Regions from separate parts of the Streptomyces sp. NPDC051569 genome, predicted to be linked through region 3. Evidence: riboswitches for the same ligand, from Rfam matches in the RefSeq annotation. Region 3 holds a riboswitch; each other region holds the start of a gene.
What was found. Region 3 has a riboswitch for cyclic di-AMP ahead of ACIBAE_RS20190 (transglycosylase family protein). Riboswitches for the same ligand answer to the same signal wherever they lie in the genome.

Region 1 (9,689 bases), on a different contig from region 3:
CACCGCGGCCGCGCCGCTGAGCGCGGCGACTATCGCCGGCAGGACGGCGGTGCGCAGGAGCTGTGGGCGTATGCGGGCGTCCGGCGCGGACGGCACGGCCGCCCGGCCCCTGGAGGGCAGCGAGCGGGTGCCCGGCCGGCCGTGCCGACCGCCCTCGCGGCGTTCCTGCCGCGCGACGGGTGCGCGAAGTTGAGACATCAGTGTCCTCGGTACGTCGGGCCCCAGGAACCGGCATGGCGCTGGCGCTGGTGGTGCGGCTGTGGCGCAGCGGCAGGACCGGCGCATGCCGCATGAGCCCTCCGTTGATCACCGAGCACACACAGTAGTTGGCAGGTGTTCGCGTGTGGTGGGCAGTTGACGAAGTTGCCCACAGAGCATCCCGCCCTGGTATGAGGCCTCGTACATCAGCACGAAATACTGCATTCGGGCGCGGCCGTGTGCGACCGGGGCCACAAGGTCGCGGCCATCAGGTCGACGCCATCGGGCCGAGGCCATCCGGTCGACGCCATCCGGTCGACGCCATCCCGTCGACGCCATCCCGTCGACGCCATCCCGTCGAGGCCATCCGGTCGACGCCATCCGGCCCTTACGGCGGCGGGCCTGCTGCGGACGAGTTCAGGCGGACGGAAGAATCACGGAGCGCGTGAGATGGCGCGGGCTGTCCGGGTCGAGGCCCCGCAGGTCAGCCAGGGCGAGGGCGAGGCGCTGGATCCGTACGAGTTCGGCCAGCGGGTCGAGCCGGCCCGCCACCCACAGCCCCCCGGTCGCCCGGACCTGTTCGGCCAGGCCTTCGGGGGCCGGCCCGAGCGCCCAGGTCGCCGTCGACTCCGTGGTGATGCTGATCGGACCGTGGCGGTACTCCATCGCCGGGTACGCCTCCGTCCACGCCAGGGCCGCCTCCCGCATCTTGAGCGCGCCCTCCTCGGCGAGACCGACCGCCCAGCCCCGCCCGAGGAAGGTGAACTGGACGCACTCGGTGATCCCCGGGGGGAGCGGACCGGCCAGGGCGGTCTCCGCGTCCGTGACCACCGCGTCGGTGTGCAGGCCCAGGTGGGCGCGGAGCAGGGTGAGGGCCGTGGTGGCGAAGCGCGTCTGCACGACGGACCGTTCGTCGGCGAAGTCCAGGACGACCAGATCGTCGGCGGCCGACCGCACGGGGGCGGCGGGGTCCGCGGTGATCGCGGTCGTCCGGGCCGTCCCCCGGACCGCCGCGAGGAGGTGCAGAACCTCGGTGGTGGTCCCGGAGCGGGTCAGCGCCACGATCCGGTCGTAGCGGCGCCTCCCGGGGAACTCGGAGGCGGCGAAGGCGTCGGTCTCGCCGAGCCCGGCGCCTTCGCGGAGCGAGGCGTAGGCGCGGGCCATGAACAGCGAGGTGCCGCAGCCGACGACGGCCGTACGCTCACCGGGCCGGGGCAGTTGATCGTCCAGCCCTCCGGCCAGTGCCGCCGCCCGGCGCCAGCACTCGGGCTGGGTGGCCAGTTCCGTCTCCACGAACGTCACGCGCGTCTCCACTCCCCTGTTCCCGCTCCCCTGTCCCCACCGCTGTCCCCGCCGCCCGGAGCCGCCGGTCCCGGAGCCCGCTGCCCCAGGACCGTGACGAACCCCCCGGACCCGCTACGCCGAGGGCGCCGTCTCAGCCGTCTCCTCCGCTTTTCCCTGGTGGGCGTCCGTCCCCGGCGCGGCGTCCGCGACCGCGAGGGGGGCCGCCGCCAGGGGCCGGCCGCCCACCGGCGTGGCCGCGACGGCCCGCCACCACGGAGCGGAGGGGACGTCGTCCCCGGTGGGCTCGAAGGGCTGGCCGGGGCGGGGCAGCGCGAGCCCGGCGCCCGCCTCCTCGGCCGCCGCGACCGTGCCCTCCCCCGGTTCCGCCCACGGATGCGGGGCCAGGTTGAACGTGGCCCAGTGGATCGGCAGCATCACGCCGGACGGCCGGTCGCCCTGGAGGTCGAGATGGGCGCGCATCCCCTCGGCCGGGGTCATGTGGATGTCGGGCCAGTACTCGCTGTACGCACCGATCTGGATCATTGTGGCGTCGAAGGGGCCGTGCTCGGCGCCGATGTCGCGGAAACCGGGGAAGTAGCCGGTGTCGCCGCTGTGGTAGATCCGGTGGTCCGGTCCCGTGACGACCCAGGACGCCCAGAGCGTGTGCTGCTGGTTGCGCAGGCCCCGGCCGCAGAAGTGGCGCGCGGGGGTCGCGGTCAGCCGGATGCCGGCGATCTCGGCGGACTCGTTCCAGTCGAGTTCGCGCAGCCGCGACGGGGGTACCCCCCAGCGCTCCAGATGCGCGCCGACGCCGAGCGGCACGGCGAAGACCGTGTCCGTGGAGGCGAGGGCCTTGATCGTGGGCAGATCGAGGTGGTCGTAGTGGTCGTGGGAGATCACGACGACATCGACGGGCCCGAGCGAGGCGAGGGGTACGGGCACGGGGTGCAGCCGCTTCGGGCCCGCGAAGGCGAAGGGTGAGCAGCGGTTACCCCATACGGGGTCGAAGAGCACGCGCCGGCCGTCGATCTCGGCGAGCACGGTCGAATGGCCCATCCAGGTGATCCGCAGGCCCGAGGCCGGGGGCGTGGCGAGTTCGGCGAGGGTGGTGGCGTACACGGGGATGGTGCCGGTCGGGACGCGCCGCGCCCGTGCTTCCTTCTGGAAGTAGATCTTCGCGAACTCCAGCCCCGAACCGGACGGTCTGGTCCTGGCACCCACCGGGTTCTGGAACACTCCGTCGGCGAAGTTCGGCGAGCGGTGGATCCGCTCCAGCCTCTCCCCGGCCGAGTCGGCCCCGAAGGCCACGGGTCGCAGCGAGCGCAGCCGGGAGCGCAACGTAAGGGGGGAACCAGCGCCGGTCACGGCACCTCCTGGAGGTTCGATGTCGTCCTCATTATGGCCGGGGGCGTACGTCCGTGCGGTTCGAATAGACCGGAGCGACCCCTCCCCGCCTACGCCGGAGGAACGTCGTTTCCGCCCGGCGGGTTCCCGGCCGGCGGCCACCGCCGGTCTCCGCTGCCCCGGGCGCCCCGGCATCCGACCCGCCCGCCGGTGTGCGGCGTGACCTCGGGCGACAGGCGGTCGCATGGAGCCGTCGGGTGGAGCGGGGAGCCCAACCACGTGACCGTGACCGTGCCGGTTTTCTCCACGGACGGCCGGCGGGCCGCCGCCCGGAGGAGTGCGCCGCCCTCGGCGCGCCTGCGGGCGCCTACGCCTGTACGGGCGCGGGCGGTACGGCGCTCATCGGCCCGGACGATCTGCTCGCGGCCCCGGCCTCAGCCCCGGGCAGGACGCCCCCGCGCGGGAATCGCCGGACAGGAACCGCCGGTCGGAAGCCGCCGCGCGGAAGCGGCAGCTCGGAAGCCGTCAGTGCTTCAGCGGCAGCAGATCGGGACGCTTGGCCACGACCTGGTCGCCGGAGGACTCGCCGCGCAGCCGGCGCCCGATCCACGGCACCAGATGTTCGCGCGCCCAGTGGATGTCGTCGCGCCGGACCTCGAAGGTGCCGCGCGGCGGTTGCGGCGGCCATGTCTGGTCCGGGTCGGCGGGGACGTCGAGGCCGAGTACCTGTGCGGCGCGCAGCGCGACGCGGGTGTGTCCCTCGGGTGACAGATGCAGCCGGTCGCTGTCCCAGGCCCGCCTGTCCTGGACGGACCTGAGGGACCAGAGGTCGAGCACGGGGCAGTCGTAGCGGTCGGCGATGGACCGCACGTGCGCGGTGTAGGTGGCGATCTTGCCGCGCAGATGACGCAGGACGGGGACGCCCCGGGTGTCGAAGCCGGTGGTCACCATGACGGTGCCGACGGCCCCGGTGAGGTCGGCCACGGCCCGCTCGAAGCGCTCGGCGACATCGTCGGGGTCGGTGCCGGGGCGGATGATGTCGTTGCCGCCGGCGCAGAAGGTCACGAGATCCGGGGCCATCCGCTTCGCCCGGGGTATCTGCTCGGCGACGATCTGGTCGAGGAGGCGGCCGCGTACGGCGAGATTGGCGTACCGGAAATCACCGTGGACGAGGTCCGTCGTCTCGCCGGTGACCGGCAGTTGATCAGCGAGCAGGATGGCGAGCCGGTCCGCCCAGCCGACGTACAGCCCGTCGGGTCCTGGATCTCCGACGCCCTCCGTGAAGCTGTCACCGATCGCCGCGTACGACCCGAATACGCCGCTTCTTCTTGATCTCGCATCGTCTGCCACAGCCGCACATCTTTCACCTGCGGATGTGACCTACGCGACCGTAAGGAGGGATTGACGCGGGGTGAGATAAACCACCGGTCACATTTGGGCCAAGCCGGAATAGGCGAAACGCCTCCGCCCGGCACATGCGTGCCGGGCGGAGGCGTACCGAAGCGTGGGACCGGATCCGGTCAGATGGAGACGCCGTGGCCGCGGAGGTACGCCAGCGGGTCGATGTCCGAGCCGTAGTCCGGGCCGGTGCGGATCTCGAAGTGCAGGTGCGGCCCGGTGGAGTTACCGGTGGAACCGGAGAGCCCGATCTGCTGGCCCCCGCTGACGGTCTGTCCGGCCGAGACGGCGAGGGAGGAGAGGTGAGCGTACTGCGAGTAGCGGCCGTCGCCGTGCTGGATGACGACCTGGTTGCCGTAGGAGCCGGCCCAGCCGGCCGAGACGACGGTGCCCGGGCCGACCGCCTTGACGACGGTGCCGGAGGAGGCCAGGAAGTCGACACCGGTGTGGTAACCGCTGGCCCAGCTGCTGCCGGAGGCGTGGTACGAGGTGCCGATCCCTACGCCGGAGACGGGCGCGGTGAAGCCGGAACCGCTGCTCTGCGCCGGCGCGGCGGGCTGCGCGGCGGGAGCCTGGGTCTGCGCGGTGGGAGCCTGGGTCTGCGCGGCGGGAGCCGCCTGGGGAGCCTTGACCTCGGGCTTGGCCGGGGCCGCCGCCTGGGGCTTGCTCTGCGCATGGGGCTTCGCGGGCGCCGGGGCCACGTGGTGGTGGGCCGCCCCGGCCTTGGCGCCGAGGGTGAGCTTCAGGCCCGGGTGGATCAGCGACGGGTTGGCGCCGATGGCCCGGCGGTTGTCGTTGTACAGCTTGTGCCAGCCGCCGCGGACGTTCTGCTCCTGGGCGATCTTGGACAGGTAGTCGCCGGAGACGACGGAGTAGGTCCGCACGGTCTCGGCGGCGGCGTGCTTCACGACGGACTTCGCCGGGGACGCGGTCCGCTCCGCGGTGGTGGCGGTCTGCGGGGCGGCGGTCTCGGCGGCGTGCGCACCGGTCGCACCGATGAGCGGCAGCGCGATGACGGCTCCGCCCGCACCTACGGCGATGAGACCGCGGGCGATCGGGTTGGCCTTGGTACGACGGTGCTTACCCTGCACGGGCATGACGAATTTCCTCTCCGACGCCTTCGAGGTGAGCTGTCGGGTTCGGGCTGGAGATGCCCGGTCGCGCCAGCTGCGCGACTTAACCCCGAGCCGGTCCGGATATCCGGACCGGCGTACTTACCTGGGTCCCCCGCTCCTGCCACACGTGGATGGGTGGGTGTGAATTCCGGGCGGCGGCAGGATTCGGCGTTCCGCTCGGATTGAGGCTGAACGTAAGCGAGCCCGGAGCGCGGGAACAAGCCGATCATTTCCGCCGTTGACTCACACTTCGATATCGCTCCGGATTTCCGGTGACCCTGCGTGGATTACCGATCTTCACTTTCCTTATGGAGCGGGAATTCCGCTTCGCCCGACCGCCACGGAACGTCACGGATGAGATCCCGCTCACGGGCCCCAGCCCATCTCCCCCTCGATCGGGGCACGTTATGCGAAATAGCTCAATACGGACAGATCGCCATTTAACCGATATTCCCCCGCCGGCAGGTCCACGTGGCTCCCCTGCGGAATCCCGGGTTTCCGTTCCGGGGAAGCCGGTCCCGCCGGAATGCGATGTCGTAGGGTCAGGGACCGGCACCGTGGGCGAGCAGCGCCGACGGCAGACACGGAGGAGCAGGCCGTGACGCAGCAGCAGCCGGAGGTCCCGTCGACCGAGCCCGCGCTGACCGGGGTGCGCAATTTCCGCGACGTGGGCGGGCTGCCGACCACGGACGGCCACCGGGTGCGGCCGGGCCGGCTCTTCCGCAGCGGCCACCTCGCCGGCGCCTCCGCGGCCGACGCCGCCTTCCTCTCCTCCCTCGGCCTGCACACGGTCTTCGACTTCCGCAACGCGGCCGACCTCAAGCTCGACGGGAGGGACGTGGAGCTGCCCGGCGTACGCAACGTGAACATCCCGCTCACCGACCCCGCCGACGGCGCCGAGTTCTGGCGGATGGTCAGGGACGGCGATCTCGACCAGCTGCGCTCGCTGCTCTCGGAGGGCAGGGCGGCGGCCCGGATGACCGACTCGTACCGGGCGATCATCACCGACCGCACCGCCGAGCTCAGCCAGGTGCTGCACGCCCTCGCCGAGGACAGCGTCCCGGCGCTCCTGCACTGCGCGGCGGGCAAGGACCGGGCCGGCCTGTCCGTCGCGGTGACCCTCCTCGCGGTCGGTGTCGGACGCGAGGCGATCGAGGCCGACTATCTGAAGTCGAACGACCCGCACCGCCGTTATCTCGTCCGCCGCGGCGACAGCTCGGCCTCCGGGACGTCACCGGAGGTGATGGAGCTGCTCAGCCCGCTCTTCGACGCCCGCGCCGAATACCTCGCCGCGGCCTTCGAGACCATCGGGAAGACGTGGGGCGGCGTCGACCGCTATCTGGCCGAGGGCCTCGGGATCGGCCAGGAGACCCGCGAGCGGCTGCGCGCCCGCCTTCTCGACGAGGGCTGACCGGCGGATACGGGCCGGGCCCGCGCCCGCCGCCCGCTACTGCCCCCGCGCCCCCAGGTGGAAGAGCAGGTAGAGGAAGCCCGCGAAGAGATGACCGGCGACCAGATAGGCGAAGAGCCGGATGACGAGTCCGCGGGGGAACGTCTTCTCCTCGTTCACGCGCCTCGGCCCGCCTTCGTTCACGCGCCTCGGCCCGCCTTCGTTCACGCGCCTCGGCCCGCCTCCGGTGGCGGCCGGGTCCCGCTCCGGGTCCTGCTCCCGTTCGTGTGTCAGCGACATGGCTCGGTACCTTTCCGGTCAGCGGCGATGAGCGCGGCCACCGAGACACAGCTCGGCGGCGGGGCTCTGCAGCAGGGTGTGGACGAAGAGCAGCTCGGTCCCGCCGGGTCCGGCCGCCGCGATCCGGTGCGGGGTGAGTGAGTCGAAGTGCGCACTGTCCCCCGGGTCGAGGACGTGTACGGCGTCCCCGAGGCTCAGCCGCAGCCGTCCGCCGAGGACATGGATCCACTCCTCCCCCGGATGTACGCGGACGAGGTCGCCCTGCGCGCCGTACGGCACCTGGACCCGCAGCGGCTGCATGGCCCGGCCGGGGGCGCCCGCCTGGTGGTACGTCCAGCCGTCGGCCTCGACCGGGTCCGTGCGGCCGGCCCGGACGACGGGGTCCCGCTCCGGGGGCAGTTCGCCGAGCAGTTCCGAGACGGTCGTACCGTAGACGCGGGCCAGGGCCAGCAGCAGGGGCAGGGAAGGCTGCCGGCGGCCCGTCTCCAGACGGGAGAGATGGGCGGGTGACAGCCCCGCCCGCCGGGCCGCGGCCTCCAGCGTGAGCCGGCGGTTCCGGCGCAGCTCACGCAGCCGGGGAGCGACGTCGGGCAGTTCTCCGGGGAGCTCGTGGGGCGGTGGCCCCCCGGGCGGAGGTTCGGCCGGCCCGCCGGCAGGAGATGTGCTCATGTGCCCATTCCGCCAGGAACTTTTCCTCCGAGGCAAATTCCTTGCCTCAGAGGCAAAAATTCCGGCCGGGCGCGGGTCCGGGACCGTCGCGCCCGGCCGGTGCCGGTGCCTGCGTCTACCGGTTGGCGACCGCCTGCTTCACGAGTGTCCTGCCGAAGTCCCACATCAGTCCGCCACCGCCGTGGGCGTCATCCATGACCGCGGTGAACGCCGCGACGAAGCGTTCGACCTCCCGCTCCCCGATGGTCAGCGGCGGGATCAGCTTGATCACTTCCAGATGGTCACCGGAGACCTGCGTGAGGATGCGGTGCTTCTGGAGCAGCGGTACGACCACCATCTGCGCGAAGAGTCCCTTGCGGGCCGCCTGGAGCATGGTCCAGCGGCCGCGCAGTTTGATCGAGTTCGGCCGGCCGAACTCGATCCCGATCATCAGGCCCCGGCCGCGTACGTCGTACAGCAGCTCGTAGCGGTCCACCAGCGCCGCCAGCCGCGTCCTGAGCAGGTCTCCGGTCACCCGCGCGTTGGCGACGGTCTGTTCGTCCTCCATCACCGACAGGACGGCCAGGCCCGCCGCCATGGCCTGGGCGTTGGAGCCGAAGCTCGCGGAATGGACCAGCACCCGGTCCATCGACGAGTAGACCTTCTTGAAGATCCAGTCCTTGCCGAGGGTCGCGCCGACCGGCACGTAACCGCCGGAGAGCGCCTTCGCCACACAGACCAGGTCCGGCTCCACGCCGTCCTCGTGCTGGTAGGCGTAGAAGTCCCCGGTCCTGCCGAGGCCCGTCTGCACCTCGTCGGCGATGAGCAGCGCCTTGTGCCGGCGCAGCAGTTCCTGGGCGGCGCGCAGGAAACCGGGCGGGCTCTCGTGCACGCCCTTGCCCTGGATCGGTTCGACGACGAATCCGGCGACGTCGCCGCGCCTCAGCTCCCTCTCCAGTGCGTCGAGATCACCGAGCTCGATCGCGGTGTCGGGAAGCAGCGGGGCGAATCCGTCGCGGAAGCCGTCCTCGCCGTTGACCGACAGCGAGCCGGTGGTGAGCCCGTGGAAGGCGTGCGCGCAGTAGAGGATCCTGGGCTTGCCGGTCGCGTACCGGGCGAATTTGAGGGCGGTCTCGACGGCTTCCGTGCCGCTGTTGCCGAAGAACACCCGGTCCAGGTGCGGGCTGTGGGCCAGCAGTTTCTCGGCGAGCAGTCCGGGCAGCGGCTGGCAGTCGAAGCGGGTGAGGTCGGCGAGAGAGGCGTCGAGGACGTCGTGCAGCGCCTTGCGTACGACGGGGTGGTGGCGGCCCAGCCCCATGACGCCGAAGCCGGCGAGCATGTCCAGATAGTCGTTGCCGTCCTCGTCCCAGAAGTAGGCGCCCTCGGCCCGTTCGTAGACCCGGTCGAAGCCGATGGTGTGCAGCATGCGCGGCAGTTGGTGGTTGAGGTGCTTGGTGTGCAGCTCGTAGCGCTCGGCGCCGCGGTCCGCGAGCAGCCGCATGAGGTCGAATCCCTTGGCCTCGTCGAACTGCGCGGACTCGTTGGACTGGCTCATCGCTTGTTCTCCTTGCGTGCCAGGGCGGCACTGATCCGTCCTGCGATCTCCACCGGTGTGAGGCCGATGTCGGCCAGTACCTCACTCCGTTTGGCATGGGCCAGGAACTGTTCGGGGATGCCGTACGTCCGCAGGGGTACGTCCACCCCCGCGTCGCGCAGCGACTGGCTGACGGCCGAACCGACGCCGCCGCTGCGGCTGTTGTCCTCGACAACCGCGACCAACCGGTGCCCGGCCGCGAGCGGCGCGAGCTGTTCGTCGACGGGCTTGACCCAGCGCGGGTCGACCACCGTGCAGCCGATCCCGCCCTCGGCGAGCAGTTCCGCCGCCCCGAGGCAGGCGGGGGCGAGCGCCCCGACCGCCACCAGCAGCACGTCGGCGTCCTCCGCGCGGCGCAGCACGTCCATACCGCCCACCCGTCCGACGGCCGGGACCGGGACGCCCACCGACTCCTTGG
Region 2 (9,689 bases), on a different contig from region 3:
TCATGGGGGCGTTCCGCTGGCTGGACCGGGTCGAGCCCGGCCCGTGGCGGAATCTGCTGTTCGCGTTCGCCTGGGGTGCCTGCGCCGCCGCCCTCATCGCGATCATCGCGAACTCCTTCGCGACGGAGTGGATAGCCACCGCCACCGCCGATCCGGCCGACGCGGAGTCCCTCGGCGCCACCGTGATAGCCCCGATCGTCGAGGAGAGCGCCAAGGGCGCGGCGGTCCTGCTGCTCTTCCTGTTCCGCAGGAGGGACTTCACCGGGCTCGTCGACGGGGTCGTGGTGGCGGGCTTCACCGCGACCGGCTTCGCGTTCACCGAGAACATCCTCTATCTCGGGAACGCCTTCGGCGAGGACCAGCACTTCGGCCGGGCCGGCATCGAGTCCGTCACCGCCGCGACGTTCTTCCTACGGGTGGTGATGGCGCCGTTCGCGCATCCGCTGTTCACCGTGCTGACGGGCATCGGCTTCGGACTGGCGGCGATGGCGGCCCGCCGCCAGAGGATCCGCCGGTACGTTCTCCCGCCGCTCGGCCTGGTCCTCGCGATGGGCATGCACGCGCTGTGGAACGGCTCGGCGTCGCTGTTCGGGCCGTTCGGCTTCTACCTGGTGTACGCGGTGTTCATGGTCCCGGTCTTCGGCCTGCTGACCTGGCTGGCGATCTCCACCCGCCAGCGCGAGCTGCGCGCGATCTCGGCCGAGCTGCCCGCGTACGCGGCGGCCGGCTGGCTGCCCGGCTCCGCCGCGTACGCGCTGTCCTCGATGCGGGCGCGCGGCATGGCGCGGGACTTCGCGAGCCGCACGTACGGCCCCGAGGCGGCCCGGGCGGTCGGCGAGTACGAGGCGTTCGCGACGTCCCTGGCGTTTCTGCGCCACCGGGCCCAGCGCGGCGTGGTGGGCCCTGACTTCGTCGAGCGCGAGCAGGAGCTGCTGCACCATCTGTGGCAGCGCAAGGAGATAGCCGGGCCCGCGCTGACCTATGCGGCGCGGGCCACGGGCCGGGTACGGGTGCCGCCGCCGTACATCGACTACGACGGCTACAACCCGTACCGGCAGTACTAGGTCCTGCTCGTCAGAGCCGGACCCCGGAGGAGCCGGACCTCGTAAGAGCCGGACCAGGTCCCGCTCGTCGGAGCCGCTCCTCGCCTCACACGACGTGTCAGGCGGACGCGGCGGTCAGTTCCGCCAGCTCGTCCGCCGTCAGCTCCAGTTCGGTGGCGGCCAGCAGCGCGGGCAGTTGCTCGGGCGTCCTGGCGGAGGCGAGCGGCGCCACGACGGTCGGCTGCGCCGCCAGCCAGGCCAGCGCGACGGTCGCGACCTCGGCGCCCCGCGCCCCGGCGATCCGGTCCAGCGCGGCGAGGACCTGGGGACCACGCTCGTCGTCCAGGTACTTGCCCGCCCCCTCGGCACGCGCGCTGTCGACGGTCGTCCCGGGGCGGTACTTGCCGGTGAGGAAACCGGAGGCGAGGGCGAAGTACGGCACGGCGGAGAGACCGTGCCGGGCCGCGACGTCCTGGAGCTCGCCCTCGTACGTGTCCCGCGAGACCAGGTTGTAGTGCGGCTGGAGTGCGACGTAGCGGGCCAGCCCCTCGCGCTCGGAGAACTCGACCGAGGCGGTGAGCCGCTCCGGGCTGATGTTGGAGGCGGCGATCGCGCGGACCTTGCCGTCCCGGACCAGCTGGTCAAGGGCGGTGATGATCTCCTCGACCGGGACACCCGGGTCGTCGAAGTGCGTGTAGTACAGGTCGATGTAGTCCGTACGGAGCCGGCGCAGCGACTCCTCGGCGGCGGCCCTGATGGTGTCCCCCGCGAGGCCCTGGTACCGCGGGTGGCTGCCGACCTTCGTGGCGATCAGTACGTCGGAGCGGTTGCCGCGCGAGGCCATCCAGTCGCCGAGGACCGTCTCGGACTCGCCGCCCTCGTGGCCCTCCACCCAGGAGGAGTACGTGTCGGCGGTGTCGACGAAGTTGCCGCCCGCGGCGGCGTACCCGTCCAGCACGGCGAAGGACTGCGCCTCGTCGGCGGTCCAGCCGAAGACGTTGCCGCCGAGGGCGAGTGGGAAGACCTGAAGATCGGAGGAGCCCAGCTTGCGAAGATCAGTCATGAGTTGATCAACGCCCGCCCGGACCGGCCCTATTCCGCCCGGCCGTCACGGCATCCGTCCGGCCGTCACGGCAGGGGGAAAGCCGTCGGCTCCGGTGTCCGGAGGTGGACGCCGGAGCCGTCAGGGCTGTCAGGGCTGTCAGGGGGTGAGTCCCTTGCTCTTAGGGGGTGAGCCCCTTGTCGCGCAGCCAGGCCGTCGGGTCGATGCCCGTACCGCCCGGCGTGTGGACTTCGAGGTGCAGGTGCGGGCCTGTCACGTTGCCGGTCGCGCCGACGCGGCCGATGACCTCGCCCGTGGTGACCTGCTGCCCGGCGCTGACGGTCATCGAGGACTGGTGGCAGTACCAGATCTCCGTACCGTCATCCAGCTCCAGGACCGTGCGGTAGCCGTAGGAGCCCGACCAGCCGGCCGACGTGACCGTGCCGCTGTGCACGGCCTTGACCGGCGTGCCCGTCGGTGCGGCGAAGTCCAGGCCCGTGTGGTACCCGGAGGACCACATGGAGCCGGCCTCGCCGAAGGTGGAGGTGATCGTGTACGAGGAGGTCGGGAGGACGTAGCTCAGGGCCAGCTTGGCCAGTCGCTCCGCCTCGGCCTTGGCCTTGGCTTCGGCCTCCGCCTTCTTCTTCGCGGCCTCGGCCTTCTTCTCGGCGTCGGTCTGCTGTTGCTTGGCCTCGGCGGCGGCCTTCTCCGCGGCGGCCGTCTCGGCGGCCGACTTCCGCAGTGCGTCGGCCTCGGCCTGCTGCTGGTCGGCCTGCTGGAGGATCCGGGCGCGCAGGGCCTCGCCCGCGTCGGTGGCGCCCTGCTCGGCGTCGGCGCTGGTGATACCCGCCGTGGTGAGCGGGGCGGCGGCGAGCGGGGTGTCCGGTTCGGCGTCGTGGGCCATCAGCGCGCCCATGCCGGGCAGCGACGCGGCGTCCGGAAGGTGGTTGGTGATCGTGTCGGGCAGGGAGATCGAGACCGCGGGCTTGTCCTGCGCGGTGGCCATGCCGCCCGCGCCGACGGCGGCGAAGACGCCGACCCCGAGGACCGTGGAGCTGCGGGCGATTCCGTTGCGGGCTATGCCGCCGCGCTTGGCGACGCGGTGTCTGCCGCGTACGGGGCGGAGGGACTCCTCGGTGGGGTTCCACTCCCCCACCTGCCGGTCCGTCTCGTTGCCGAAAGGCGGAGTTTCGAAAGAATATGTTTCGAAGGGTGCTTCGGGGGCAGGCTGGTTGGACGCCACGCGGGCGCTCTCCTTTCCTTCCTTCTCGCCTACCGGGTTAGCTGACGGGTTCGGAGCAGGAAGGTCTCCTACGAGCGCACGCCGCGCAGGGCAGCGAAAAGCACCCGATTCACCCCAATTGTTGGTTCCCCGGTTCCCTTGCGGGATTCGGCGCATGCGCGCGGCGCCGTCCGACGACGGCAGGGACGACCGCGCTGCGTTATCGAACGTTAATAGAGAGTCGGGCCTTATTCCAAGCCATTCCCGATGATCATTAACAACTTCGCATCGGACATACCCGGATATTCACGAAGGAAAGTGGACGAGTCGAAAGCCCCTCGCTCTCCTCGTCCCCTCTGACGGTGTGTCATATGTTATGCGGAGGGAGAGCCGATCATTACCGACGGTGGCGGGGCGCCAGAGGCATCAGAGCCGCAAGCGGCCCCCGGGCCGTCGGGCCTGAAGGGGCCCGGCATCAGGCGCGGCGCCCCTCGTCCGGCTCAGCGCCCCTCGCCAGGAGTCGGGCCCCGTCAGGCGCAGGGCCCCGTCAGGCGCGTCACGGGATGACAGGCGCGATGGGGGTGGCGGGCGCGGGCGCGACGGTCGGCATGCCGGGCCGCTCCCGCCGCCCCTCGTCGGGCCTGCTGACCGCCAGCAGCGCCATGTCGTCCTGATTACCGCCGCCCGTGTGCAGGCGTACGTCGTCGATCAGCTCCTGCAGCAGTTCGTCGGGCCCCTGGAAGGTCTGCCCGGTGAGCCGCTCACGCGGGAGGTAGAAGACCCCCTGACTGTTGCGCGCCTCGGTGAGCCCGTCCGTGTAGAAGAGCAGCGTCGAACCGCTGGGGTACTCGGCCTGCTCCGCCCGGTCCGGCCACGCCCCCAGTTCGCTCATCCCGAGCGGCAGGGCTGCATTGGTCGGTGCCAGCATCCGCACATCCCCGTCGCCGGTCATCATCAGCGGCTCGGGGTGCCCCCGGTTCACCAGCCGTACGACACCCTCGCCGTACGGGATCTCCGCGAGCACGGCGGTCGTGAACCCCTCGAAGGCGTCCAGCCCGTCGCGGCGCGTCCCCTCACGGGTCAGGGCACGCTCCAGCCGCTGCGCGACCCCTTCGAGCGAACTCTCCTGCTCGGCCGCCTCCCGGAACGTCCCGATGAGGACGGCCACCGCTTCGACGGCCTCAAGCCCCTTCCCCCGTACGTCCCCGACCACCAGGCGCACCCCGTACGGCGTGTCCTGGACGGCGAACAGGTCACCGCCGATGAACGCGCCCTCCTGCGCCGCCTCGTACCGCGCGGCGACCCGCAGCCCGCCGATCCGCTCGGCGGGTCTGGGCAGCACAGCGCGCTGCGCGGTCTCGGCGATGATGCGCGCGGAGGCGAGTCTCGCGCCGCTGCGGCGTACGACCCCGTTGATGAAGATCGCGAGAACGGAGACGATCACCACCGTGAGCAGCTCGGTGAGCGATTCGGCTCTTCCCAGCGCGTTGTTGTAGACCTCGACGCCCAATTCCGCGGCGAGCGAGACCGAGGCGACCAGGATCGTCCCCAGCAGGGGATAGAACGGCGCGGCGACGAGCGGCGCGGCGGCGAAGAGTGGTGCGGCGGTGAAACGGGCCGGGGTCGCGAAGTCGAAGATCAGCCCGGCGAGGATCAGCACGACGGGCAGATAGAGCACCATCCGCCGCCCACCGGGGCGCGGCCCTCGGCCGGGATTGCGGCCCGCCCCGCCGCCGGCCCAGAAGCCCGGGCCGAAGTCCGCGCCGCCGCCGGCCCAGAAGTCGGCGCCGAAGTCCACGCCGCCGACCCGTCTGCCCCGGCCACCGCCGAGCCAGAATCCGGCCTCCTGATCGGCCCGCCGGCTCCTGCTGCCGTCGTCGGTCTCTCTGGTCTTCCTCAGCTTCCCCACCAGTGGTCTCCTGCCGGTCCGCTTCGGCTGCGGACGGTGCCGCGCCCTGTCCAGGCTGGCCGATGCCGCTCCGGGCGGCGACTTGCCATCGGCCGAATGGGCTACGGGGCGGGTCCGTGGGCCGGCCCCTCGGGGGGTCCCGGACGGGCTCCTCCCGCGAGTCCCTCGGCAGGTCGATGACCAGTAGGTCAGTCGGTGAGGCGGCGCTCGGCGTACACCTCCAGGGTGTCCCGCACGAGGACAGCCGTTCCTACACCGTACTGGTCATAGACACTGACGAACCTGTTGTCATCCACATAAACCTTCCCAATTCTGACAACATACGACTTCGCGACCGGCGATGTCGCCGAGAGCCACGCGCAGTGGCGCTCCGCGACGGCCTGCGCCTCATCACCGCCGGCGGGCAGAACCCGGCCTCCTGCGTCCGGCCCCGGTCGCGGGCGATGGAGTCGTGACGGTCGTGGAATTCCCGCTGCTCACGCTTGCTCAGCGCACGCCACCAGCGGTCGCCCTTCGCGTACGCGTCCTTGCCCCCACCGCTGGGTCACCTCCCGCTCGTACGGGGTGGGGTCGAAGCCGTCGAGCACTTCCCCGGCCATGCGGCCATGAGTTCCTCTCCCGTCGCGGTCTTGTGCGGAGTGGTCCGTACGGACGCGATGAGCCGTCCGATGCGCTCACGCACCCGCTCCAGCAGCCGCAGGTGCGTACGCAGGGCGGCGGCCGTGTCCTGCTGGCCGTCGAGGATCCCGGCGATGGCGGGCAGCCCGAGGCCGAGCTCCCGCGGCAGCAGGATCCGCCGCAGCCGGACCACGGCGTGCTGGTCGTCGTAGCGGTGGCCGTTGGCACCGGTCCCGCCCGGCTCCAGCAGGACCGGCGCGGACTCGGGAAGCGTGCGCGCGATCCGCCGTTACGCGGTGTCAAGGCACTGCCCCGGTACGGCAGCCCTGAGGGCGGACGACAGCGACGGGCGCGAGCGAACATGACGAAGGCCCGGATCCTTCAAGGATCCGGGCCTTCGTTCTCTTCTTCAGTAGCGGGGACAGGATTTGAACCTGCGACCTCTGGGTTATGAGCCCAGCGAGCTACCGAGCTGCTCCACCCCGCGTCGTTGAACTCAACTCTACGTCATCCCGAGCGTCCTCATGACCACTCCGGGGGCCGCGGTCTAGGCGGCTTCGACGACATCGGCCCGCACCGCTGCGGCCCACTCCACCAGAAGCCGCTGATAACGCTCCTGCTCGGCGGGCGACAGCGCGCCGCCGGCCCGCCCCCACAGGGCGCGGATGTCCGCGTTGACGGCCACGGCGGACCGCACGGGCTCACCCGCGCGCGCCCCGGCGGAAGAGGCAGGGGCAGAGGCGGAGGCAGAAGACGCCGAAGAAACTAAAGGCCTGGAAGAAAGGGACGAGGAAACGGACATGGGGGTAAGGCTACGGCCAGCCACTGACAGTCGGCGGAGCGTGTCCCCCTACGCTTACACCGGTGATCGAAACCATCGTGTTCGACGTCGGGGAGACCCTCATCCGCGACGACCGGTACTGGGCTTCCTGGGCCGACTGGCTGGGGATTCCCCGGCACACCATCTCCGCCCTCGTAGGCGCCGCCACCGCCCAGGACAAGGACAGCGCCGAGGCGCTCCGGCTCATCAAGCCCGGCATGGACGTGGGCGAGGCGTACCGGGCCAGAGAGGTGGCGGGCCGCGGTGAGCACCTCGACGAGTCCGATCTCTACCCCGACGTACGGCCCGCCCTCGCGGGGCTGCGGGCCCTCGGCGTCCGTGTCGTCCTCGCGGGCAACCAGACCGTCAAGGCCGGCGAACTGCTGCGCGGGCTGGACCTGCCCGTCGATCTTGTCGCCACCTCCGGCGAATGGGGTGTCGCCAAGCCGTCCCCGGAGTTCTTCGGCCGCGTCGTCGAGGTGGCGCGGACCGCGCCCGAGCGGACGGTGTACGTCGGCGATCATCCCGCGTACGACCTGTTCCCCGCCCGGCGGGCGGGCCTGCGCACCGCTCACCTGCGGCGCGGCCCCTGGGGCTACCTCTGGGCGGACGACCCGGAGGTGGTCGCGGCGGCGGACTGGCGGATCGACGGGCTGACGCAGCTCACGTCGATCGTGGCGGACTGAACGCCGGGCCCTCGGAGCACGTCGTCACCCGGGCCCTCGGAGCGCGTCGTCAGCCGCGTCCTCGGGGTACGTTTCCGCACCGCTCGTTCACTCCGCGCCGTATTCGTGCGCGGGGCCTCCCTGCCACTCCACCCAGACCGGGTCGTCGATCAGCTCCCAGGCGTCGGGCAACCCTGCCTGACGCAGAAATTCGATCAGATGGTCGTCCGAATGGGCGAGCCCCATGATCCGCCCACGGACCGTGACCCGCCGCCCGCCCGTCCCGGACGCCCGGTGTACGACGATCGGTGCCTCATTCATAGGCCCCAGCCTGCGACGATCCGCCGCGCTCCGCAGCCTCGGGACGCCACACGAGTGCGGGGGCACCGCCCATTCGTCCGTGGCGGTGCCCCCGCACTTCCGCGCGGCGCGGGTCGAGACGGATCAGCCGATCAGCCGCCGACGTACCAGCTGAACCCGCCCGAGGAGGCGGCCACAGCGAGCAGGACGACGAAGAGAACGAGATCGATGATGCCCAGAGTGATACCGGCCTTCGCCATTCCCGCACCGCCCTTGGTGGCCGAATGCCGCAGCCCGACCGCGCCCAGGACAATGGCCACGGGCCCGAGAATCACGTTGAATACAAAGAGTCCGATGATTCCGCAGACAAGGCTCGCGATCGCCAGGCCATTCGTGCGCGACCGGGCGGGTGCGGAGGAATTTCCGTAACTCGTCATCACATTCTCCCGTCGTGCTGTTGACGTCGTTGATTCCACTCATGCCGTTGATGCCGCTGAGGATTCCGCTGGTGATTCTTCGCTCCATCGTGTTCCCCCGCCGCGCCCTCCCATTCCCCGGAGAATTCGGAGCGCCCGCCGGACTGGCGTTCCGGGCGAGCGGGCGCACACTGGAGACGCACGCTCCGGTGTGCCGGTGACGGGGCTCACCGCAACCACGGGCGCTGTCCGCCGACGGTCCCTGGACACGCTCGTGACCAGGAGGAACCGCCGTGGAATTCGATGTGACCGTGGAGATCCCCCAGGGATCCCGCAACAAGTACGAGATGGACCATGAGGCGGGACGGATCCGGCTGGACCGGACCCTGTTCACCGCCACCCGCTATCCGGCCGACTACGGCTATATCGACGGGACTCTGGGCCGGGACGGTGATCCGCTGGACGCCCTTGTGCTGGTCGGGGAGCACACGTTCCCGGGGTGTGTGATCCGGTGCCGGGCGATCGGGATGTTCGTCATGACCGATGAGAAGGGGCCGGACGAAAAGGTGCTGTGCGTCCCGGCGCACGACCCGCGTAACGCCGGCCTTCAAGATCTCGACGACGTCCCTGTCTTCGACATACGGGAGATCACCCACTTCTTCGAGGTCTACAAGGAACTGGAGCCCGGCAAATCCGTGGAGGGCTCCCATTGGGAGGGCCGCGGTCAGGCGTACGCGGAGATCGACGCCTCCCGGTCCCGCGTCGGCGAGGAAGGCTGATGCCGATGCTGCGTATCGCGCGCCTGCACGCCATCGAGATCCTCGACTCCCGCGCCCGCCCCACCCTCGCCGTCACCCTGACCACGGACAGCGGTCTGCGGATCCGCGCCGGTGTCCCGTCCGGGGCGTCCACCGGTGCCAGGGAAGCGGTCGAACTGCGCGACGGTGACCCCGGGCGTTTCGCCGGACAGGGCGTGCTGCGGGCGGTCGCTCACGTCAACACCGCGATCGCGCAGGCGCTCGTCGGCCAGCGCTTCGCGTCGGTCACGGAACTGGACGCGGCGCTGATCGACCTGGACGGGACTCCCGACAAGTCACGCCTGGGCGCCAACGCCGTCATCGGCGTCTCGCTCGCCGCCGCCCGCGCGGAAGCGGCCCAGTACGACCGCGAACTGTGGCAGCACATCGCCGCGCTCTCCGGCGCGGACCCCCTGCTGCCGGTGCCGCACTTCAATGTCGTCAACGGTGGCGTGCACGCCGCCAACGGCCTGGACTTCCAGGAGTTCATGCTCGCCCCGCTCGGCGCCCCCGGCCTCCCGGAGGCCGTACGAGCCGGCTCCGAGGTCTACGCCCGGCTCAAGGCCCGACTCGCCGCCGGCGGGTACGCGGTCGGCCTGGGCGACGAGGGCGGCTTCGCCCCCGCCATCGACCGCCCCGAAGACGTCCTGCGGGAACTGGTGGCCGCCATCACGGACGCCGGCTACACCCCCGGCCGTGACGGCGTGGCCATCGCGCTGGACCCGGCGGCCAGTGAATTCCGAACCGAGGACGGCCGATACCGGCTCGCGGGCGAGGACCTGACCACCGATCAACTCATCGACCGGTACGAAGAGATCACCGAACGCTTCCCCGTGTGGTCCATCGAGGACGGCCTG
Region 3 (9,689 bases):
GGTTCTTCGGACTTCGTACGTCGGACTGCTTCGTGTGCTGCTTGAGGCTTCGTACCGCTTCGTGCTGCGGACCGCTTCGGACTCCGGCGTGCCGCGACGTCCGCCGCGGACCTGCGGTCGTCCTACCTGTCCGGGCGGTCGGCGTTGTCGACGCCGTCCAGGACGTTCGAGTACCAGGGGCGGTCGGTCGCTCCCCGTTCCTCGCGCTCCTGCTTCACCGCTGCCGGATCGATCATGGTGAAGGCGGTCTCACCCGGCATCAGGTAGTGCAGATGCTCGCGGGCCTGCCGCTGGATGTACGCGTCGTCCTGGAGCCGCGCCTTCTCGTCGCGCAACTCCTCGACCCGCTGCTTCGCCTCGGCGGTGAGCCGCTCCTGGTCGGCGATCTCGTCCCGCTGCGACACGTACTGCCGCATCGGATACGCGAGCGCCACCACCAGCGTGCAGACGACCAGGGCGAGGAAAGCCGCCCGGCCGGTGAGCCGCGAGCGGCGGTCCTGCCTGCGGCTCTGCGAGCGGTAGACACGGGCGGCGGTCTGCTCACCGAGCACCCGCAGCCTGGTCGCGGTGGAGAACCGGTCCCGGTTCCCGGCCATGTCCCGCCTCCCCTGTTACGTGCGTACGTCCCCGGACACGGTACGGGACCGGGGCCGGGGACGTGACGACGACGGGCGGGTCGGCGCCCGACGGACCTGACGCCCGTTCTGTCACCGACCGCGCGACGCTACCGCCGACCCGCTCAGACGGAGCGGAACCGCGGGAAGGCGCTGCGACCCGCGTACACCGCCGCGTCGTCGAGGATCTCCTCGATGCGCAGCAGCTGGTTGTACTTGGCGACGCGCTCGGAGCGGGCCGGGGCGCCGGTCTTGATCTGGCCGCAGTTGGTGGCGACGGCGAGGTCGGCGATCGTGACGTCCTCGGTCTCACCGGAACGGTGGGACATCATGCACTTGAAGCCGCTGCGCTGCGCCAGCTCGACGGCGTCCAGGGTCTCGGTCAGCGAACCGATCTGGTTCACCTTGACGAGCAGGGCGTTGGCCGAGCCCTCCTCGATGCCACGGGCGAGGCGCTCCGGGTTGGTGACGAAGAGGTCGTCGCCGACGATCTGGACCTTGGTGCCCAGCTTGTCGGTGAGGGTCTTCCAGCCGGCCCAGTCGTCCTCGAACAGCGGGTCCTCGATGGAGACGAGCGGGTACGAGGCGACGAGCTCCTCGTAGTACTCGGTCATCTCGGCGGCCGAGCGGGACTTGCCCTCGAACTCGTAGGCGCCGTCCTTGTAGAACTCGGAGGCGGCGACGTCGAGCGCGAGCGCGATGTCCTTGCCCGGGGTGTAGCCGGCTTCCTTGATGGCCTCAAGGATGAGGTCCAGCGCGGCGCGGTTGGACTCCAGGTTCGGCGCGAAGCCGCCCTCGTCGCCGAGGCCGGTGGACAGGCCCTTCTGCTTCAGGACCTTCTTGAGGGTGTGGTAGACCTCGGCACCCCAGCGCAGCGCCTCGGAGAAGGACTCCGCGCCGATCGGGGCGATCATGAATTCCTGGATGTCGACGTTGGAGTCGGCGTGCGACCCACCGTTCAGGATGTTCATCATCGGAACGGGCAGCAGGTGCGCGTTCGGGCCGCCCAGGTAGCGGAAGAGCGGCAGGTCGGACGCCTCGGAGGCGGCGTGCGCGACGGCGAGGGAGACGCCGAGGATGGCGTTGGCGCCGAGCGACGACTTGTCCGGGGTGGCGTCCAGGTCGAACATGGCCTGGTCGATCAGGCGCTGCTCGGTGGCGTCGTAGCCGACCAGCTCGGGGCCGATCTGCTCGATGACGGCGAGGACTGCCTTCTCGACACCCTTGCCCTGGTAGCGGTTCTGGTCACCGTCGCGGAGCTCAAGGGCCTCGAACGCACCGGTGGAGGCACCGGAGGGGACAGCAGCACGACCCGTGCTGCCGTCGTCGAGGCCGACCTCGACCTCGACCGTGGGGTTGCCTCGGGAGTCGAGGATTTCCCGGGCTACGACGACGTCGATGGACGGCACGAGCATCTCCTTCTGGGATGTGACGCTTGAAGTGCAGGGTCTCTTGGCCTTGCGACATGAGCCTAACGGGCCCGGGGTCTCCGGCCTGCCGGTGCCCGCCCGATGGGACGAAAAGAGGCCCCCATCACGGCCGGAACGGACATAACACCCACGGTGTGGACGGGGCCCGCGCCCGGACGCGCGTCCGGACACGCGCACCGGGAAACGCGCACCGCCCGGTACGCGGGATTCCGCCCGGTACGCGAAACCCCGGCCCGGCGCGATCGGGGGCGTCGCGCCGGGCCGGGGTGGCCGGCCGGGAATGGGGTGACCGGCCGGGAACGGGTCAGCTGAGGTGCAGCCGCTGACCCGGGAAGATCACATCGGCGTCGCGGACGATGTCCTTGTTCAGGTCGAACAGCTTCTTCCAGCCGCCCTTGACGTGGTGCGAGGCGGCGATCTTCGAAAGGGTGTCGCCGGACTTGACCTTGTAGTCGCCGTCGCCCTTCTTGATCGTGGTGGGGCGGCTCGCGCCGCGCGAGGCGTGCTGCTCGGTGGTGCGGGTGGGCTGCGGCGCCTGCGCCTGCCGCTGGGGGGCGGCCTGCTGGGTGCGCTGCGGCTTCGGCTGGGCCTGCTCCTGCGTGCCGGAGCCGGCGGATCCGCCGGTGTACGCGGCGTTGGACAGGTTCACGCCACAGCTCGGCCAGGCGCCCTTGCCCTGACCGGCCAGGACCTTCTCGGCGATGGTTATCTGCTGGGACTTGGACGCCAGGTCGGCGCGGGGCGCGTAGGCGGTGCCGCCGTACGCGGCCCAGGTGGACGAGGTGAACTGGAGGCCGCCGTAGAAACCGTTGCCCGTGTTGATGGACCAGTTGCCGGTGGACTCGCACTGGGCGACCCGGTCCCACTCGGAGGTGGTCGCGGCGGAGGCGGACGTGGTGGCGAACAGCGGGGCCGCGAGAGCGGCACCGGTGATGCCGGCGAGCGTGGCGTAGCGGAAGGCCTTGGACGGACGGGCGTGCTTGGCCTTGACGGAACGCAGCTGCATGAAGTTCTCCTCACCGACGCCTACGAGGTCAGCTGTCGGGTTCGGGCCAAGTGAGTTGCCCGGCCGCGTGCTTGCACACGCGGCTCCACCCCGAGCCGGTCACCGGCCGTCTCTCGACGGCCGTGAACGGCAGCGAACCTTGGGTCCCCCGCTCCTGCCTTCGGCGCTTGACGCGACGACTACTCCCTCGGCCGACGGCAGGATTCGGCGTGCCGGTCGAAGGGGCCCGCGGTGCGAGCGGTTCAGACCGTAATCACAGGCCCACCGGTTGTTCAAAGAAGAACATCCGGGAAAAATCGCCCGTACCCCCCACCGTGAGCCGGTTGTTTCCGCAGGTGGGCGGGGGATCGGGCCAACCGGGGGGCCAAAAGGCCCTAGTTACGGCAAAGAGACCCTTGTCTCACTCGTACAGAAGTGGACATAGGGTCTCTAAGTGCCCGTGGGAGCGGCCTTACTTCACGCCGAGATCAAGGCTCTGGCCAGGGAGGATGAGGTCGGGGTCGGAGCCGACGGTGTCCTTGTTCGCCTCGTAGATCGCGGTCCAGCCGCCGGACACCTTCTGCTGGTCCGCGATGTTCCAGAGGGAGTCGCCGGGGAGGACGGTGTAGGGGGCGTCGGCGGCGTCCGCCGCGCCGGTGCCGCCGCCGGTGATGGCGTCCGTCGAGCCATCCGTCACGCCGTCCGTGATGCCGCCCGCGATGCCATCCGTGACGTTTTCGGACCCTCGTGCCGATCCGTCACCTCGTGAGGCATGGCGGCCGGATTCGCGCTCTTCGTCCGTATTGTCGGATGTGGCATCGTTCGGGGCGGCCGTGCCACGGTGCTTGCCCGTGGCCGGATCGCTGTCGTCCTGGCCGGTGGCGTCCGTCGCGCCCGAGGCTCCGGAGGTGGGCGCCGTGGAGGAACCGGATCCGGTCCGCTCGTCCGCCGACCCCTTCGTACCCGTGCCGGTGCCCGTCGCACTGTCGCCGCCGGTGCTCGCGCCCGGTGAGGGGGTGGACGCCGCGGCGCCGGTGCTCCGGCTCTCCGGCGCGGTCTCGGCGCCCCGGGGCACGGAGCCGGGGTTGACGTCGGGCAGGGTGCCGTCGTTCGTCAGGCCCGAGAGCGGCGCGCAGCTCGCCCAGGCCTTCGGCCCCTGGGCGGCGAGCACCTTCTCCGCTATCGAGATCTGCTGGGCGCGGCTCGCGAGGTCGGCGCGGGCGGCGTACTGCGCGCCGCCGAAGCTGTCCCAGGTCTGCTGGGACAGCTGGAGCCCTCCGTAGTACCCGTTGCCGAGGTCCGCGCTCCACATGCCACCGGTCTCGCAGTCCGCGACGCGGTTCCAGGTGGTGGCGTCGGCGGCACCGGCGGCGCCGGCGCCGAGCAGCGGGATGGCGATGGCCGATCCGGTCACCCCCGCGGCGACGATCAGAGCGGGGGCCTGGCGAGGCCGACGGTGTCTGCCGTTCCCGGAGCGCATGCGGTTGCCTTCCGTGTGACTGTCCGTACGGCCGCGGCGGACGGCCGCCGGGCCGTGGTGATCGTGTAGATCGTCGTGAACGTAGCGGTACTCGAACGCTTGTCACAAGTCGATGCAGCGGAGATCACATGAAAGTCACGGTATTGATGGCGCGTCAGTTCTGCGCAGGCCCGTCGCAGGCCCGTCGTCGGCTCGGCACCGGCCCGCCACCGGCACCGCTGCGGCCGTGTGTTGGCCGGATGCCGGCGCGGCGTCAGCCGGACGTGGGCGTGAACCGCACCGGCAGCGTGCGCAGCCCCCGCATGATGAGTCCGCCGCGCCACCGCAGATCGGCGGGATCCTCCGCGAGCCGGACGTCCGGCAGGCGCGTCAGAAGCGTCGCGAGCGCCGACTGCCCCTCCAGCCGGGCGAGCGGCGCACCGAGGCAGTAGTGGATGCCGTGCCCGTATCCGAGATGCTGGTTGTCGCGCCGCCCGAGGTCGAGGACATCCGCGTCCGCGAAGCGCTCGGGGTCGCGATTGGCGGCCGCGAGGACGACCAGGACGGGATCGCCCGTCGCGATCGGCTGCCCGCCGAGCGTCAGCGGCTCGGTGGCGAACCGCCAGGTCGCGATCTCCACCGGCCCGTCGTACCGCAGCAACTCCTCGATGCCCGTCGCGAGCAGCTCGCCCTCGCCCGCGTGCAGGGAATCCTGGAGCCGTTCGCGCTGTCCGGGGTCGCGCAGCAGGGCGAGCACGCCGTTGCCGATCAGGTTCACCGTGGTCTCGAAACCGGCGAACAGGATGATGAAGGCCATGGCGGCGGCCTCGTTCTCGGTCAGATGTTCGCCGTGATCGCTGGACCGGATCAGATCGGAGATCAGGTCGTCGCCGGGGTTCTCCCTCTTGCGGTGGATGAGCTCGGCGAGATAGGCGCGGATCTTCTTCACGGCGCGTGCCACCCCGCCGCGCGGCCCGCCGCTGTGCCGGATCATCATGCCGGCCCAGTCCCGGAAGTCGTCCTGGTCCTCGGGCGGCACCCCGAGGAGATCGCAGATCGCGTAGATCGGGAGCGGGAAGGCGAAGTCGTGGATCAGGTCCGCCTCGCCCTTGGCGGCGAAGCCGTCGATGAGCTGGTCGGTCAGCTGCTGTACGCGCGGGGCGAACTCGGCGACCCGGCGCGGCGTGAACGCCTTGGACACCAGCCGCCGCAGCCGGGTGTGGTCCGGCGGATCGATGTTCAGCAGATGCGTCATCAGCTCCGCCTTGCGCTCCCCGGGGATCCCCGTCTTCCCCTTCGCGTGCGCCGGCTCGGCGTGATGCACCGGGTTCTTGGAGAGCCGCGCGTCGGCCAGGGCCTGCCGGGCATCCCCGTACCGCGTCACGAGCCACGCCTCGACGCCACTGGGCAGGGCGGTCCTGTGCACGGGCGCGTGCTCGCGCAGCCAGGCGTAGGCGGGATACGGGTCGGTGGCGAACTCCCAGGTGAAGAGCTCGGGCGCGGGGGATGACGACATGCCCCGACAGTAACGCCGGCCGGGCACCGGGCCGCCGGCGCTCCGGGCTTCCGGGCTTCCGGGTTCCCGGGTTCCCGGGCCCCGGACTTCCGGCACTCCGGCCCCTCACGGCTCCCGTTGTACGGCCGTCCGGCGATGCGGCTGTACAACGTATGGCGGCCGTACGCCTGTACGCCTGTACGGCCGTACGGCCGTACGGCGGCACGGCGGCACGGCCGTACGCCTAGACGGCGTGCCCCTCGGCCGCGCGGATCGCCTCCCGGTAGGTACGGGCCGCCGCGCGCAGGGCCGTCTCGGGGTCGATCCCGTCCCGTTCCGCGCGTACGGCGAGGGCGAGGAGCTCGGCGCCGATGCCCCCGCCCGCCGGGAGGGGGACCTCCAGGGCGGCGGTGCGGACGCGGCCCGCGAGCTTGGAGGCGAGGGCGAGGCCGGGCTGGCCCAGGGGGACGCCGTCGGTCACCGAGTCGCGCTGCTTCTCGACCGCCTTGGTCCGGAGCCAGTGCGCCTTGACGTCCTCGGGGGTCTCGGCGGTCTCGTCGCCGAAGACATGGGGATGGCGGTGGATGAGCTTCTCGACGATCGTGGCGGCCACGTCGTCGATGGAGAACGGCTCGATCCCCTCCTCCAGGCCCTCCTGCGCGATCCGGGCGTGGAAGACGACCTGGAGGAGTACGTCTCCGAGTTCCTCGCGCAGCTCGTCGCTGTCGCCGTCCTCGATCGCCTCGACGAGTTCGTACGCCTCCTCGATGCCGTACTTGGCGAGGCCCTTGTGCGTCTGGGTGGACGACCAGGGGCACTCGGTCCTGATCCGGTCCATGACCTGCACGAGGTCGAGGAGCCGGGCGCCGGGCAGGTCGTACGAGCCGGGGAGCAGCTCCAGGTCGGGCATCGACACGCGGCCGGAGCCGGCCAGCCGGGCGAGGCCGTCGGTGAGCGCCGTATCGGTGCCGTCGCCCCCGGAGGCGGGGACGACCACGACCGTACGGCCGCCGGCACACGCGTCGAGCAGTTCACGCGCGGTGGGCGCGGTGTGCTCGACGGTGATGCCGGCCTCGCGCAGATACGGCAGCTGCGGGTGGCCGGCGTCGGCGCACAGCACCCGGTCGGCGGCGTGCAGCGTCTGCCAGGCGGGCCAGGACAGCAGGCCGGGCGCGACCCGGTGGCTGGCGGTCAGCAGGACGATACGGCCGGGGGCCTCGGGAGCTTCGTTTGTCACTCCACGAACCTACCTCCGGCCGGTCCCGGCGTGTCGGCCGCTACCGATGTACGGTCCCGGACACCGGTGGCGGCCGACGGGCCGGCGCCCGTCACGCGTCGGAGGGCTCCTGCTGCGGTGCCTGCACGGTGACCTGCTTGATCCACGGCGTCTCGGCCTCGCCGAGCGTGACCTGCTGGTAGTTCCAGCTGCCGTAGCGCGGATTGACGTCGACACCGAGCTTCTCCGACGTCCTGGTCAGCGCGGCGAGGAACGCCTGCACGCCCTGCGGTGTCGAGACGTCGGTGCCGAGTGCCTGGGCCAGCTTGCCGAGCAGTACGTCACGGCCGATCGCGCTGTCGATCTGCCCCGGGGCGAACGCGCGCTGCTGGAGCAGCATCATCGCGAGCTGCTTCTCGCCGCCCGACTGAGCGGCGGCCTGCTGCCGGGTGGTCTGGATCTCCTTGCGGCTGGTCGTCACCCCGGCGTCGTCGGCGGCCCGCCGCAGAATCCGGTCGAAGATCATGTTGTTCAGTTTGATCTGGTTGAGCTGCCCGGTGTTCTTGATGAGCTGCGCGGACTCCTGCGACGCCTCCTGCGCGGTCCGGACCTCGCGCACCTGGGCCTGCAGTGCGGACACCTCGATCCGCTGCCCCCCGACGACCGCCGCCGCTCCTGGGTGCGCGTCGCTCCCACACGCGGTGAGCAGGGGGGCCGCGGCGAGAAGCGCGGCGGAGAAGGAGAGCGCGGTGCGACGGCGGCGGTGCAAAGGGGGCCTCCCGGCGTGATTGTGCGGCGATGCACAAAGACCTTGCGGTGATCGATGTTAGGCAGTCGGCGTGGCCTGGGCCACTGGTTCGACCAACGATTCACGGGGAGATTCGGGTGCGCGGCCCGGTGGGGCGGCGGTCGGGGGCGTCCGCGGTGCCGTCACCACCGCCTCGCGGGGCCCGTACGGCGGTCCCCTCCGTCGGGCCGGCCGGTAATCCGCGCCCCCACAGCGGCAGTTCACCCCTCGGTCACCTCCACGGCCCCCCTGTTCATTCCGTCGCCGTCGAGCCGTTCACCGGACGCCGCCTACGGTCCCTCTACTGGAAGCTGCCGCCACGCAGGCCTCCCCCCGGGCCTTCCGCGCCCCGCCGGTCTCCTGGCCTTCCGCCGTATCCAGCGCTTCCGGCCCCGCCCGGACGTACGCGGCGGCGCCCCACGCTCCGGAACCGACGAACGGAACGAACGGAATGACTCACGCGACCCTGGCCCGAACGCCGGAACCGGCACCCGGGCCGGAGAGCCTCCCGACACCCTCGGCGGCACCGGCCCCCCAGCACAACCGGATGCGCGCCCTCGACGGGCTGCGCATCCTGGCGGCGCTCATGGTCTGTGTCTTCCACTACGCGGGCAAGGGCCAGGCGAGCGAGGTCTGGAACGGGTCTCCGAAGGAGCTGTTCCCCGACCTGTCCGCCTTCGCCACCTACGGTTCCCTGGGTGTGCAGCTCTTCTTCGTCATCAGCGGCTTCGTCATCTGCATGAGCAGCTGGGGCCGTTCGCTCGGGGACTTCTTCCGCTCCCGTGTCTCGCGGCTCTACCCCGCCTACTGGGTGGCCATCGTGCTGACCACCGCCGCGTGCGTCGCGCTTCCCTGGGTCTCCAAGCCGCTGCGCCTCGACGAGGTGCTGGTCAACCTGACGATGCTCCAGCAGCCCGTGGGCGTGGGCCGGGTGCTGGGCGTGTGCTGGACCCTGTGGGTCGAGGCGCGTTTCTATCTGCTCTTCGCGCTCTTCGTGGTGTGGAAGGGCGTCACCTACCGCCGCGTCGTGATCTTCTGCTGTCTGTGGACCGTGGCCGGCGGACTGGCCCGGGTCGCCGACACCCCGCTCACCGACGAGATCGTGATGCGCGACCACGCGCCCTTCTTCATCGGTGGTCTGGCGCTGTACCTGATCCACCGGTACGGCAGCGACCTGTTGCTCTGGGGCATCGTCGCCACCAGCTGGCTCCTCGGCCAGCGCTACGCCACCACCGCCCTGTGGGACCCCAACGCGACCAACGTCTACCTGGAGCGTTCCCCGTACGTGATCCTGCTGATCGTCACCTTCGCGTTCGCGTCCGTGGCGGCGGTGGCCCTGGGCTGGCTGCGCTGGGCGAACTGGCGCTGGCTGTCGGTCGCCGGAGCGCTCACCTATCCGTTCTATCTCGTCCACGAACATCTCGGCTGGTTCACGATCGCCATCCTGCGCAGGTACTTCGGCCTGGAACCGAGGCTGACCTTCGTCACCACGATCGTCGCGATGCTGGTGCTGGCGTGGCTGATCCACCGGCTGGTGGAGAAGCCGTTCGGTCCGCGCCTCAAGCGCACGATGAAGCGGCAGGCGGAACGACTGGCGGTACGGCTGCGCACGTGAGGACGGGCCGGAGACGATCCGGTGACGGCCCCGACAGCCGCCGCGTGGTCCTGACGACCGCGCGGCGGCGGGGGTCAGCGTCCGGCTT

Region 1: linked by a shared signal. The riboswitch ahead of ACIBAE_RS29120 (peptidoglycan DD-metalloendopeptidase family protein) and the one ahead of ACIBAE_RS20190 (transglycosylase family protein) in region 3 are both predicted to bind cyclic di-AMP.
Region 2: linked by a shared signal. The riboswitch ahead of ACIBAE_RS24015 (M23 family metallopeptidase) and the one ahead of ACIBAE_RS20190 (transglycosylase family protein) in region 3 are both predicted to bind cyclic di-AMP.

What each region holds. Positions count from the first base shown of each region.
Region 1 is NZ_JBITDJ010000038.1:9,333-19,021, forward strand. It holds gene ACIBAE_RS29100 (ATP-binding protein) at 1-198, opposite strand, end outside; gene ACIBAE_RS29105 (SIS domain-containing protein) at 616-1,500, opposite strand; gene ACIBAE_RS29110 (MBL fold metallo-hydrolase) at 1,615-2,847, opposite strand; gene ACIBAE_RS29115 (SGNH/GDSL hydrolase family protein) at 3,352-4,176, opposite strand; gene ACIBAE_RS29120 (peptidoglycan DD-metalloendopeptidase family protein) at 4,347-5,321, opposite strand; cyclic di-AMP (ydaO/yuaA leader) riboswitch at 5,325-5,487, opposite strand; gene ACIBAE_RS29125 (tyrosine-protein phosphatase) at 5,938-6,750, shown strand; gene ACIBAE_RS29130 (DUF6126 family protein) at 6,787-6,933, opposite strand; gene ACIBAE_RS29135 (helix-turn-helix domain-containing protein) at 7,048-7,698, opposite strand; gene ACIBAE_RS29140 (aspartate aminotransferase family protein) at 7,814-9,232, opposite strand; gene dxs (1-deoxy-D-xylulose-5-phosphate synthase) at 9,229-9,689, opposite strand, start outside.
Region 2 is NZ_JBITDJ010000019.1:110,397-120,085, reverse strand. It holds gene ACIBAE_RS24025 (PrsW family intramembrane metalloprotease) at 1-1,064, shown strand, start outside; gene ACIBAE_RS24020 (aldo/keto reductase) at 1,162-2,106, opposite strand; gene ACIBAE_RS24015 (M23 family metallopeptidase) at 2,267-3,328, opposite strand; cyclic di-AMP (ydaO/yuaA leader) riboswitch at 3,340-3,491, opposite strand; gene ACIBAE_RS24010 (PP2C family protein-serine/threonine phosphatase) at 3,864-4,988, opposite strand; partial or broken gene ACIBAE_RS24005 (TipAS antibiotic-recognition domain-containing protein) at 5,405-6,117, opposite strand; tRNA gene ACIBAE_RS24000 (tRNA-Met) at 6,248-6,321, opposite strand; gene ACIBAE_RS23995 (hypothetical protein) at 6,382-6,531, opposite strand; gene ACIBAE_RS23990 (HAD family hydrolase) at 6,702-7,340, shown strand; gene ACIBAE_RS23985 (hypothetical protein) at 7,428-7,640, opposite strand; gene ACIBAE_RS23980 (DUF4190 domain-containing protein) at 7,772-8,056, opposite strand; gene ACIBAE_RS23975 (inorganic diphosphatase) at 8,329-8,814, shown strand; gene eno (phosphopyruvate hydratase) at 8,820-9,689, shown strand, end outside.
Region 3 is NZ_JBITDJ010000014.1:54,737-64,425, reverse strand. It holds gene ACIBAE_RS20200 (septum formation initiator family protein) at 123-596, opposite strand; gene eno (phosphopyruvate hydratase) at 740-2,029, opposite strand; gene ACIBAE_RS20190 (transglycosylase family protein) at 2,349-3,050, opposite strand; cyclic di-AMP (ydaO/yuaA leader) riboswitch at 3,053-3,226, opposite strand; gene ACIBAE_RS20185 (transglycosylase family protein) at 3,502-4,509, opposite strand; gene ACIBAE_RS20180 (cytochrome P450) at 4,763-6,004, opposite strand; gene ACIBAE_RS20175 (nucleoside triphosphate pyrophosphohydrolase) at 6,228-7,220, opposite strand; gene ACIBAE_RS20170 (SurA N-terminal domain-containing protein) at 7,312-7,968, opposite strand; gene ACIBAE_RS20165 (acyltransferase family protein) at 8,438-9,601, shown strand; gene ACIBAE_RS20160 (GtrA family protein) at 9,676-9,689, opposite strand, start outside.